Regions from separate parts of the Paenibacillus sp. NPDC057934 genome, predicted to be linked through region 2. Evidence: riboswitches for the same ligand, from Rfam matches in the RefSeq annotation. Region 2 holds a riboswitch; each other region holds the start of a gene.
What was found. Region 2 has a riboswitch for cyclic di-AMP ahead of ACFVRY_RS29115 (C40 family peptidase). Riboswitches for the same ligand answer to the same signal wherever they lie in the genome.
Positions count from the first base shown of each region.

Region 1: it holds a riboswitch for cyclic di-AMP, as region 2 does, so the genes downstream of both, ACFVRY_RS00465 (C40 family peptidase) here and ACFVRY_RS29115 (C40 family peptidase) in region 2, are expected to answer to the same signal.
Region 3: it holds a riboswitch for cyclic di-AMP, as region 2 does, so the genes downstream of both, ACFVRY_RS28105 (resuscitation-promoting factor) here and ACFVRY_RS29115 (C40 family peptidase) in region 2, are expected to answer to the same signal.

Region 1 covers NZ_JBHVPB010000001.1:103,399-106,677, reverse strand. The annotation lists gene ACFVRY_RS00475 (winged helix-turn-helix transcriptional regulator) at 139-510, opposite strand; gene ACFVRY_RS00470 (SDR family oxidoreductase) at 684-1,412, shown strand; gene ACFVRY_RS00465 (C40 family peptidase) at 1,498-1,971, opposite strand; cyclic di-AMP (ydaO/yuaA leader) riboswitch at 1,976-2,112, opposite strand; gene ACFVRY_RS00460 (SDR family oxidoreductase) at 2,562-3,279, opposite strand, start outside.
Region 2 covers NZ_JBHVPB010000022.1:16,436-19,714, reverse strand. The annotation lists gene ACFVRY_RS29120 (hypothetical protein) at 1-804, shown strand, start outside; cyclic di-AMP (ydaO/yuaA leader) riboswitch at 1,023-1,160, shown strand; gene ACFVRY_RS29115 (C40 family peptidase) at 1,164-1,646, shown strand; cyclic di-AMP (ydaO/yuaA leader) riboswitch at 2,026-2,167, shown strand; gene ACFVRY_RS29110 (C40 family peptidase) at 2,172-2,666, shown strand; gene ACFVRY_RS29105 (GNAT family N-acetyltransferase) at 2,861-3,279, shown strand, end outside.
Region 3 covers NZ_JBHVPB010000018.1:47,721-50,999, forward strand. The annotation lists gene ACFVRY_RS28105 (resuscitation-promoting factor) at 166-1,329, opposite strand; cyclic di-AMP (ydaO/yuaA leader) riboswitch at 1,613-1,841, opposite strand; gene ACFVRY_RS28110 (TatD family hydrolase) at 2,041-2,811, opposite strand; gene ACFVRY_RS28115 (HD domain-containing protein) at 2,866-3,279, opposite strand, start outside.

The sequences.
Region 1 (3,279 bases), on a different contig from region 2:
GAGCCGACATCCTCGGCTCTGCTCTTTTTATACGGCTATAGCAAGCTGTTCAGCAGCTTTTAACTTGTTAACGAGATTGTAGACACCCTATCCGGCTAAATGTGCCCTACAGGCTATTTTCCTCAGGCTACCGTCCCCTCAGTTCTCCCTGACAGTCGTCTCGGCACCTTCACGTTCATTTACGAAGCTGAGATGGCTTCTCCCCCAACCACACATACTGTCCAACACCACAGCAATCGTCCTGCCATGCTCAGAAAGGCTGTATTCCACGCGTGGAGGCATCTCCTGATAAAAGATCCGGTCAATGAGCCCGTCCTCCTCCAGCTCCCGTAGCTGCTTTGTGAGCGTGCCTTGGGACACGTCCGGTATCCTCCGCCGCAGTTCCCCGAACCGCTGCGTCCCGTCCACCAGCAGCATGAACAGGATCAGCGGCTTCCATTTGCCCCCAATGACATCCAAGGTTGCCAGAACGCCTGTCAGTCTGGGTTCCTGCGAATTTCGTTTCATCATCATCACCTCTCCTGTTCTCTTCATCATACCTGTGACGCCCCTCCATTGCACGTCTCTCCTAAATAGTACGAATTTTCGTACCGGGTACGAATAAAGTGCGTACTGTGCAGCGCCGTTATTTTACCCAATAATAGAATAGAAACTAACATACGAATAAAGGAGAACAACCTATCATGTCAACTCTTACTTTACAAAATCAACGGGTCGTTATTATAGGAGGAAGCTCCGGGATTGGCCTCGCAACGGCCAAGCAAGCGGTGGAGCAAGGTGCATTCGTCGTTCTGGCAGGTCGGTCCTTGGACAAACTGGAACTAGCCAAGGAGAGACTGGGCGCAGACTCCGTGGAAATATACACATTGGATAACAAAGATGAGGAACAGCTGAAATCCTTTTTCGAGCAAGTGGGTCCGTTCGATCATCTGTTCACGCCTGGTGCCAGCTATGTCAGAGGGCCGATTACGTCAAGTGCGGAGGTTGCCCGCAGTTGTTTTGACGCCAAATTCTGGCCACAATACAATACTGTAAAATATGCTGCCCCGCAGATGCGCCCGAATGGATCGGTCGTACTGATGTCCGGTGCCTTTGGGCAAAGACCGCTCACAGATGGCGCTTCCTACGCTGCCTGCAATGGAGCCATCGAAAGTCTGGGTAAAGCACTGGCGGTGGAGCTGGCCCCTATTCGGGTCAATGTCATTTCCCCGGGAACGATCCACACAGAATTTAACTGGGATGGCGCCGAACAGGCAGTTCGGGATGAATCCTATAACGCCTATGCCAAAATCAACCTGCTCGGCCGGATCGGCACAGCCGCAGAAGCCGCACATACTGTCGTATATCTGATGACGAACGGATATACCACCGGCAGCACCCTGTTCCCAGACGGCGGCTATATTTTACGCTAATCTCCTAGCATACTCTCAAAATAAAAGGTGCCCCGAACAGCCAGAAAGCTAGCTAATTCGGGGCACCTTTTATGTATTTCCTGGATTACTTCTGTCCAGTCATGGCCAGATAGCTTGTCTCACTCACGACACGGCGTGCGGTAACATAACGATCAGCATAATACGATTCCGACAATTTGCTGATGCGAACGCCCTTGCTGCTGGAGGAATGAGCGAACTCACCATCACCGATATAAATACCCGCATGAGAAATTCCGTTACCGAGGGTATTAAAGAATACTAAATCTCCGACACGAAGATCTTCTTTAGCTACAGCTGTTCCAGCTTTAGCTTGGGACTGCGAGGTACGCGGAAGATCTCCGGCATTGAACTTATTGAATATGTATAAAATAAATCCGGAACAATCAAAACCCGCTGCTGTTGTGCCTCCCCATACATAAGGAGTACCAAGGAGTTGGTTCACTTCATTCTCGATCTTAACGTCACTGGCAAAGGCGGCTGGTGCTGCTGCAGTTAATAGAATAGCGGCTCCAAGTACAGAAACAATAAACTTCTTCAGACCGTGATTCTCCCTTCAAATGCCTACGGAGTTAGCTGAGGGTTCGGTTAAAGGTTTCCCTATATTCCCTTGCTTTCAGGAATAATTCACCCAGATGTGGTTCCCCCGTTTTCAACGATTGAAATTCGGCAACATTGATTAATATTTTGTAACTATTTGTATAGTAGTATAGATGTCCCCCTTCTGTCAATGCTATTTGATAGATTCATAACTTTATTTGCTCCCACATTCTTTCTACATATTTATAGATTATACTGCTATTTACCGGTTATTTTTCGCGGAATCGGGCCTGATATTTCTATCAATTCTTCCTCTATCGGTCCCGCAGGCGTACATGAATATGAAAGTAAAAGACTGGTAACATTCTTGTAATCACTGCGGGTAACTGTGGTTTGAGATTAATTAGATTATAATATCAGTTATTTTGTCACAACTATCTTCATTTCCAGGTTTTATAGGTGGCGACCTCTGATTCAGGGTACATTTTCGGAATAGCAAAAAGACGCTACAAGCACCAAAGAATTGGAATGATAGCGTCTTTTAATTACAAGTATAATCAATAACAGAAAGTTAGAAATCTTAAATCGCTATTACCAAGGCAGTTGCTGGTCTTGGTGATAGAACCCGCCTGTTGGACCATCGGCTGGCAGTGTAGCAAACTTAATACTGGTCAGACTTCCTTCTCTTTCATCCAAAGAGGCTTTCTCTCCTCCAAGTCCAGTGCGGACCCAACCCGGATGAACGGAATTCACCTTGATCGGCGTGTCCTTCAGTTCGTGTGCTAAATGAACAGTAAATGCATTCAAGGCTGTTTTAGAAGCATTATATGCAAATGTCTTCATTGAATAAATTGGAGCAGCAGGATCTGAATGGACAGTCAGAGAACCGAGAACACTGGACAGATTTACAATACGCCCTGCTTCAGATTTACGGATAAGCGGCAGTAACGTTTGTGTCAGCTGGATCAGTGAGAAAAAGTTAACATTAAACGTTTCTCTAAGTAGTTCAATTGGAAGTGTACTTGTACGGTTAACAACTTCGACTGATACACTTTCTTCATCCAGTAAGATCCCCGCATTATTAATTAATATATCTAGTTTCCCAAAGTTTTTCTCAATGTAGTCATACACGGTAGCATGATCTGAAATGGTATTCACGTCAATTTTTACGCTCACTACATCTAATCCTTCTTGTTTCAGTTCCGCTGCAACAGCTTGTCCTTTATCCGCATCGCGGGCGCCGATAATTACGGTAGCTCCCAATTTGCCAAGCCCACGAGCAGTTTCCACACCAATTCCACGAGTAGCG
Region 2 (3,279 bases):
CAAAGTTTGAAGGAACAAACTTATATTCTGATCCTGCTATTCATCTACCGGCTGCTCTGGGGTTACTTTATGTATGGTTTCGTACGGGAGGCCGTAGTATCAGTCCTCCTGCGTTATCCTGAACACAACGCGGGGGGCAGCGGTATGTCCAGGCTGCTGTTCTACATCGAGGGTCAGCATAGTCTTACCTCGGACCCTGACGTACAGCGCTGGCTATGCATGCTGCTGGGGTTGACCGTGCTGCGACTGCTCATTTCCCCGTTCATTCGGGCGGGTCTGCTGCATGAGCTGCATCAGGAGCGTTCAGGAGAACGCGGTCTGTTCTTTTTTCCCGGCATGAAGAAGCATGGTCTGTCCGTGCTGGTCTTCAGCCTGGTAGAGTGGCTATTCGCCCTTCTACCCGTTTACTGGTTCGCACCCAAGATATATACACTGCTGCTGTCATCTTTAATGGACTATAAGCTGCTGCTGAATGGCATTCCCTATATTCTGGTCTGGTGCGCCTATGTGTATGTTATCCGCTTGCTGTTGTTGTACATGCAGTTCGGCTATACGGCCGGGACTGGTATGTTCTCTTCCCTGCTAATCGCCCTACGGTGCTTCCTCACCGCGATAGGGGTATCGCTCGTAATGGGAGCAGGCAGTCTGCTTCTCTTGGTGATCTACGCTTTGGGGATTATTTACTTCCCAGGCCTGCCCGCACTCCTGATCCGCCAACTCCTTCCGCTCCCGTCCACACTGCTTAAATTGTGGGGCATAGCGGCTCAATATGACCTATGGAGGAGTAAAGCATTCCCACAATAAATTCGCCCCACTCAGGGCATATTAGAAGAGTCATTGTTCCTGGATAACAGGAGCCGCGACTCTTTTTTTGTCATCTTCAGCAGAGCGATTTGCAAAATGGTAACGGGTTTGATACAATGGCTTCTGTACTACTAGTAACAACTTTGTAATCTTTTGAAGGCACTTCTTAATAACTTCATTTATGTCATGTATGCAGTTGTCGATACGTCACACTTTAGGTGCATAAAACGCCGAATTCCTTGCACCGGGAAGTGGGGGAACCATATTTTGGGTGAATTGATCTCGTAAGAGAGGGATCATAGGGGACCTTCTACCGAACCCTTAAGCTAACCTCGCAGGCCTTGGAAGGAGTACATCTTTTGAACAGACAGAATTTCAAGAAAATCATTGTTACAGCCACACTGGGCTTGGCACTCGCCATCGGTATCGGAACCAATAGCGCTTCAGCAGACTCCAAAATGGACTCGGTTATCACAAAAACCCTCGGAACCTCCTATAAAACTGGAGGGACAAGCACTGCGGGATTTGATTGTTCTGGATTCACTACATATGTATACAAAAGCATCGGCATTTCGTTGCCGCGCACATCCCAATCGCAATATAGCGCAGGTACCTCCATCTCTCGCAGTCAAATGCGGCCCGGAGACCTCGTATTCTTCAACACACTTGGTAACGGTGTATCTCATGTCGGCATCTTCGTCGGAAATGGTAAATTTGCCCAATCGTCATCTTCACGTGGCGTCATTATTAGCTCACTGAGTGAGAAATACTGGGCTGACCGCTACATTGGTGCCAAACGCATCATGAGCACAACTGCTTATAAAGCGGTTGCCTACGACTAAACAAACCTCTACACTACGACCATTCTATTTAACTTCATATCTATATTGTGCCTGGAGACTGATTATCATCATAGTCAATTTCCGGGTTTTTCCTATTTTATAGTATACGTATACACCTCAGGGGAGCAGATGAATCATCTTTGTGCCAAAAAACTCAATAAATTTTGGAAATTTCAGTTTGTCCTCTATTTTCAACGTTAATAGTGAGAATCCGCTCTTAAAATCCCATTTTTTGCGTACAAATATGCTATAAATGATTGCCAAGCGACGCTGTGTTTGTTACAATTAGCGCAGTGAGTTTTTAGTAACATTTTTGTAATTATTGAGTCACCTTTTTATAAGGTTTTGTCATGTATTCATATAGCAGTCTAATTCTAATCAACAGTATATGCCGAGTTCCCTAACCATTAGGGAAACGGGGGAACCACTTTGGGTGAATTGACCTCCTGTTCGAAGAGGGGTCATAGGGGACCTTCAACCGAACCCTTAAGCTAACCTCGTAGGCATTGGAAGGGGTTTACACTTTTGAAGAAGAAATTAGCAGCAGCAGTGCTTGGCTTTTCTATGATGCTTACCGCTATTGGAGCAGGAAGCGCTTTCGCCGATTCCAAGATGGATAAGGTGATTGACAAGGCTATCGGCACCAAGTACGTAGCTGGTGGCACGTCTACAAGTGGATTTGATTGCTCTGGTTTTACAATGTTTGTCTTCAACAAGATTGGTATTGATCTGCCACACCAATCCGGTTCCCAATATCAGATGGGCTCCACGGTGTCACGTGACGAACTTAGAGCAGGCGACCTGGTATTCTTCAATACCAGTGGCAAAGGAATCTCCCACGTTGGCGTTTATGTTGGCGAAGGCAAATTCGCCCATGCTTCATCTTCTCGTGGTGTAACGATCAGTTCATTGAGCGAGAGCTATTATGTTAGTCGTTATGTGGGTGCTAAACGCGTGATGAGTACGGATGCTTATCAGGCGCTTGCAACGGATACTCAAGATTTTGACGATGTACAATAAGTTATAAGTGAGTCCTTTTCCCGATTTTATCGAAATCTGGAGAAGGGCTTTTTTTGTCGTCTCTGTTACTCTTCATTACCCTTCCTGAAATTCACCAAACAACATTTTCCCGACTTTCTGCGCCCGATCTTATGCTTTTTGTATATAATTAAATTATAGAACTTTATCCTATGGAAAGGAGGACTCACGATCCTATGATTCATTTACCTGTTACGTTCCATGTGGTACCCATGGAGAACAGCCATGCTGAAGACATCTGCCAATGGAGCTATGAGCCTCCTTACAATATATATGGCTGGATGCCCTGGAAACAGATGGAGGAGCTCGGCATTGAGTTTGGCGATCCTCAGCTGCGTAGTGAGCAGTATGTATCTGTGCTGAACGATGAAGGCGATCTCTGCGGCTTCGCACAGCTGTTCCCGATGGAAGGTGTAGTACGTTTGGGGATCGGTATGCGTCCTGAGCTTTGCGGTCACGGAATGGGTCAGCACTTTGTCCGCGCCATTGTCCAAGCTGCAGTTCTGCGCTATCCTGGGCGGGAGGTTGATTTGGAGGTGCTGACCTGGAATCAGCGAGCCATACGGACTTACCAAAAGAGTGGTTTTACGATTTC
Region 3 (3,279 bases), on a different contig from region 2:
CTCCTTCTCGTAAACGCAAAAAGAAGAGGATTCGCTCCCCTTCTTTTTGGCTAAAGAATGTATAAGTGATGAGCGGTAGCTCTGCGATCATTTCCTGAGCACAAGTTATTCTTAATTGCTACCCTCACTATAGCTGATTCAACCTAATTTTGCAAAAGCTCAGACTTAGTTAAGCTCTGGTTTTACAGGTCCGATCACATACACAGCACGAGACTTGCGTCCGAAATTACGTGCATGGTTCAGCGAATCGTAGTAGACATCCACCTTATTGCCTTTGATAGCGCCACCAGTATCTTCTGCACGGCGGAAACCCAGGCCTTCGATATATACCCACCAACCGATAGGAATTACATTAGGGTCCACTGCAATCGTACGTCCTTCCGTTACGCGTGTGCCGGAGGCGGTACGAGTTCCAATGCCCGGTTCTTCTGAAGAATAAGCAGTCATCGAGACGTTCTTGATTAATTTCTTGTATTCAAAATTGACGCCCGATTTAGTGGCGACATTACTGCTCTTGGCACTGGTTTTTGTTGAAATGGTAGCATTAGCTGTTTTGGAAGTTGTTGTTTGGGCCACTGTTACAGGTTTTGGGAGAGGCTTTGTGCCAACGGCGATAATTTTGTCTTTGGTCACCGTCTGCACTTCTTTCCCAACCATACGCATGGAAGCCAGTTCACCGTCTTGATAAACCTTTTCGATGTGCTGGATCATGACGCCTGGTGCGCCCGCCTGTGCCACTCTGACTGTTCCCTTGGTAAGGGAGGGGTCTGCCGTCTTGATGACTCGATATGGCAAGTTCGTTGTCCGCTGTACAGTTTGTTTGTTAATGCGGACAATCTTGATATCCATATTGGCAGAGATAGTGGTATCTAGCGAAGGGAAAATCTTATCATGGCCTTCGAGGGCAATACCCAGCTTCTTGATGGCCTGACCGATTGTTTTCTCGGTCGTATAAAAAATCTTTTTTGCACCATCCGCAGAAAGACTGAATGGCTGCGCACGGTTAATTACGACACGGTCGCCGTCTTTTATTTCATCACTAAGGCCTATAGATAGTTGATCATGCGGCTGCAGCGAAATTTGCTCTTTTGCTAGTGCATCACTGAGAATCGCTTCACGCGTTTCCAGAGACTGCGTTTTCCCGTCTATTACTAAAGTGATCTGCTTGCTGCTTTGACCGTGCACGTACAGCAGAATGATCAGCGTGATCAAAATCGATAACACGCCGGCAAGTGAAAGTACGCGAAAATTCACTTGTTCCCACCGTAAAGCGTAAGACCTGCTGGATGATTGCGAATCATGGGATACTTCTGGTTGGAATACGCCCATTCTCTCCATCCTCCTTACATAGCCCCGTCGTCAGCTGTATACCAAGATGACTGTCATCATTCGGACGAAACTATTCGAGATTGTCACAGGACACGCTATTTGCAATACCTTTGCGTCTCCTGCTCATGGATCGCCTGCCCGGCATAGTGCTCCCCCCACATCTGTTATATAACAGTATGCAGGGTACATTCGCATTATTCAAAATAAAAGAAGCCTAAAAGAGTTCTATGAGGACTCTTTCGTGGCTTCTCCGATGTTAGAATACGCGGCTTATGCACGAGGTTTCCTCTCTTACTTTCGCTTACGGGGTTAGCTGTCGGGTTCGGACGAAAGAGAGACGCCCTATCTTGGGTCACCCGCTCACGGCGGTTGCCCTTAAATTCACCCCAAAGACCACGTGAAGAAATCAAATAGTGTCTGCGGCATTCTATGCTGTGCTTGTGGTACTCTGCATGCGGCAAAACAATATTGGTTCCCCCGTTCTCCATACGGAGACTCAGCGAGACGATCCATGATAGCGTGGGCTGTCACTGTAACAACAGCTCACTGCACTGAAAAGATGATATCCTTTTTTGATGCATGTTGTAAAGGACGATTCAACCACGTTTACGCAAATATATGGTTAAAATATTGTAATATTCGGCTGTTTTTTTATTAAAAAAGTTTAATACATCGGCTATCCTCTATTTTTCACCGTGTTTTCTCCCGATTTCACTCAATGCCAAATCGTTCCAGCGCGTTCGCATACGTAATTTCAGCCAATTCCTCCCAAGTTATCCCTTTAATTTCTGCCGCAGCTTCTGCCACCAACTTGACATGAGCGCTCTCATTTCGCTTCCCGCGGAAGGGGTGTGGCGTCAGATACGGGGAGTCTGTTTCGATCAACAAACGGTCCAGTGGCGTCTGCGCCAGCACCTCTTTGGGAACCCTTGCATTCTTGAACGTTATCGGTCCTCCGAAGGATAAATGGAACCCCAAATCCAAGCACATTTTCGCTGTCTCCCAGCTGCCGGAGAAGGAATGCATTACACCACCAACCTCGTTAGCCTTCTCCTCGCGGAGAATTCGTACCACGTCCTCATGGGCATCTCGATCATGAATACAGATAGGCATCTTCAGCTCACGGGCTAGTCCGATCTGCTTACGGAAGACCTCATGCTGCACGTCCTTAGGAGAGGTATCCCAGTAATAATCGAGACCGATTTCACCAATGGCGACAACCTTCTTGTGACTACACAGCGAGGCGATCCAATCGAGGTCCCCCTCCTTCATGTCAATCGCATCCTGCGGATGCCATCCCACGGCTGCATAAATATAATCATACGATTCGGCGAGCTGCATCGTGGTTGGAATCGTCTCCCGGTTAAATCCGATATTGATCATTTTGCTGACACCGGCCTCCACCGCACGGGCAATGACCTGTTCACGGTCCTCGTCGAATTGCGGAGCATCCAGATGGGTATGTGTGTCGAATAAGTACATGTACTGTTGTCCTCCCGGTCTTGATTTCTATGTTCAAAGATAACTATTTAATCTTTATTTCGCGAATATTTCAGCAATGGAGTCAGGCAGTTTTGAAAGCGCCTTATTCAGCTTGTCTTGTGGAAAATATAAGTGATATCTTCCACGGTGAATGCCGCTGATGGAACGAATAATGTCTGAAACTTCCGAAATTTCACGCAGCCGATCCTTCCGGTCAAGCAGCAATATTTGGTTGCTGTCAAAACCCTCTCCCGGACGAAACACATCATACGGAAGGTCTGACGGAAAATCAATTTCCAAATCATATTCCGGGTTCAGTCCCGCTCCGGCAAAACTGCGGCGAATTTCGTCAATCGTCTCCGGATCGAGGCTCTCCATCTCCACATATTTATACAGTTTACGATGAATAAACCGGCTACACAAGTCGCTTAGCAGCCCATCCTCCTCCAGTGTCCATTGCATGAAGGC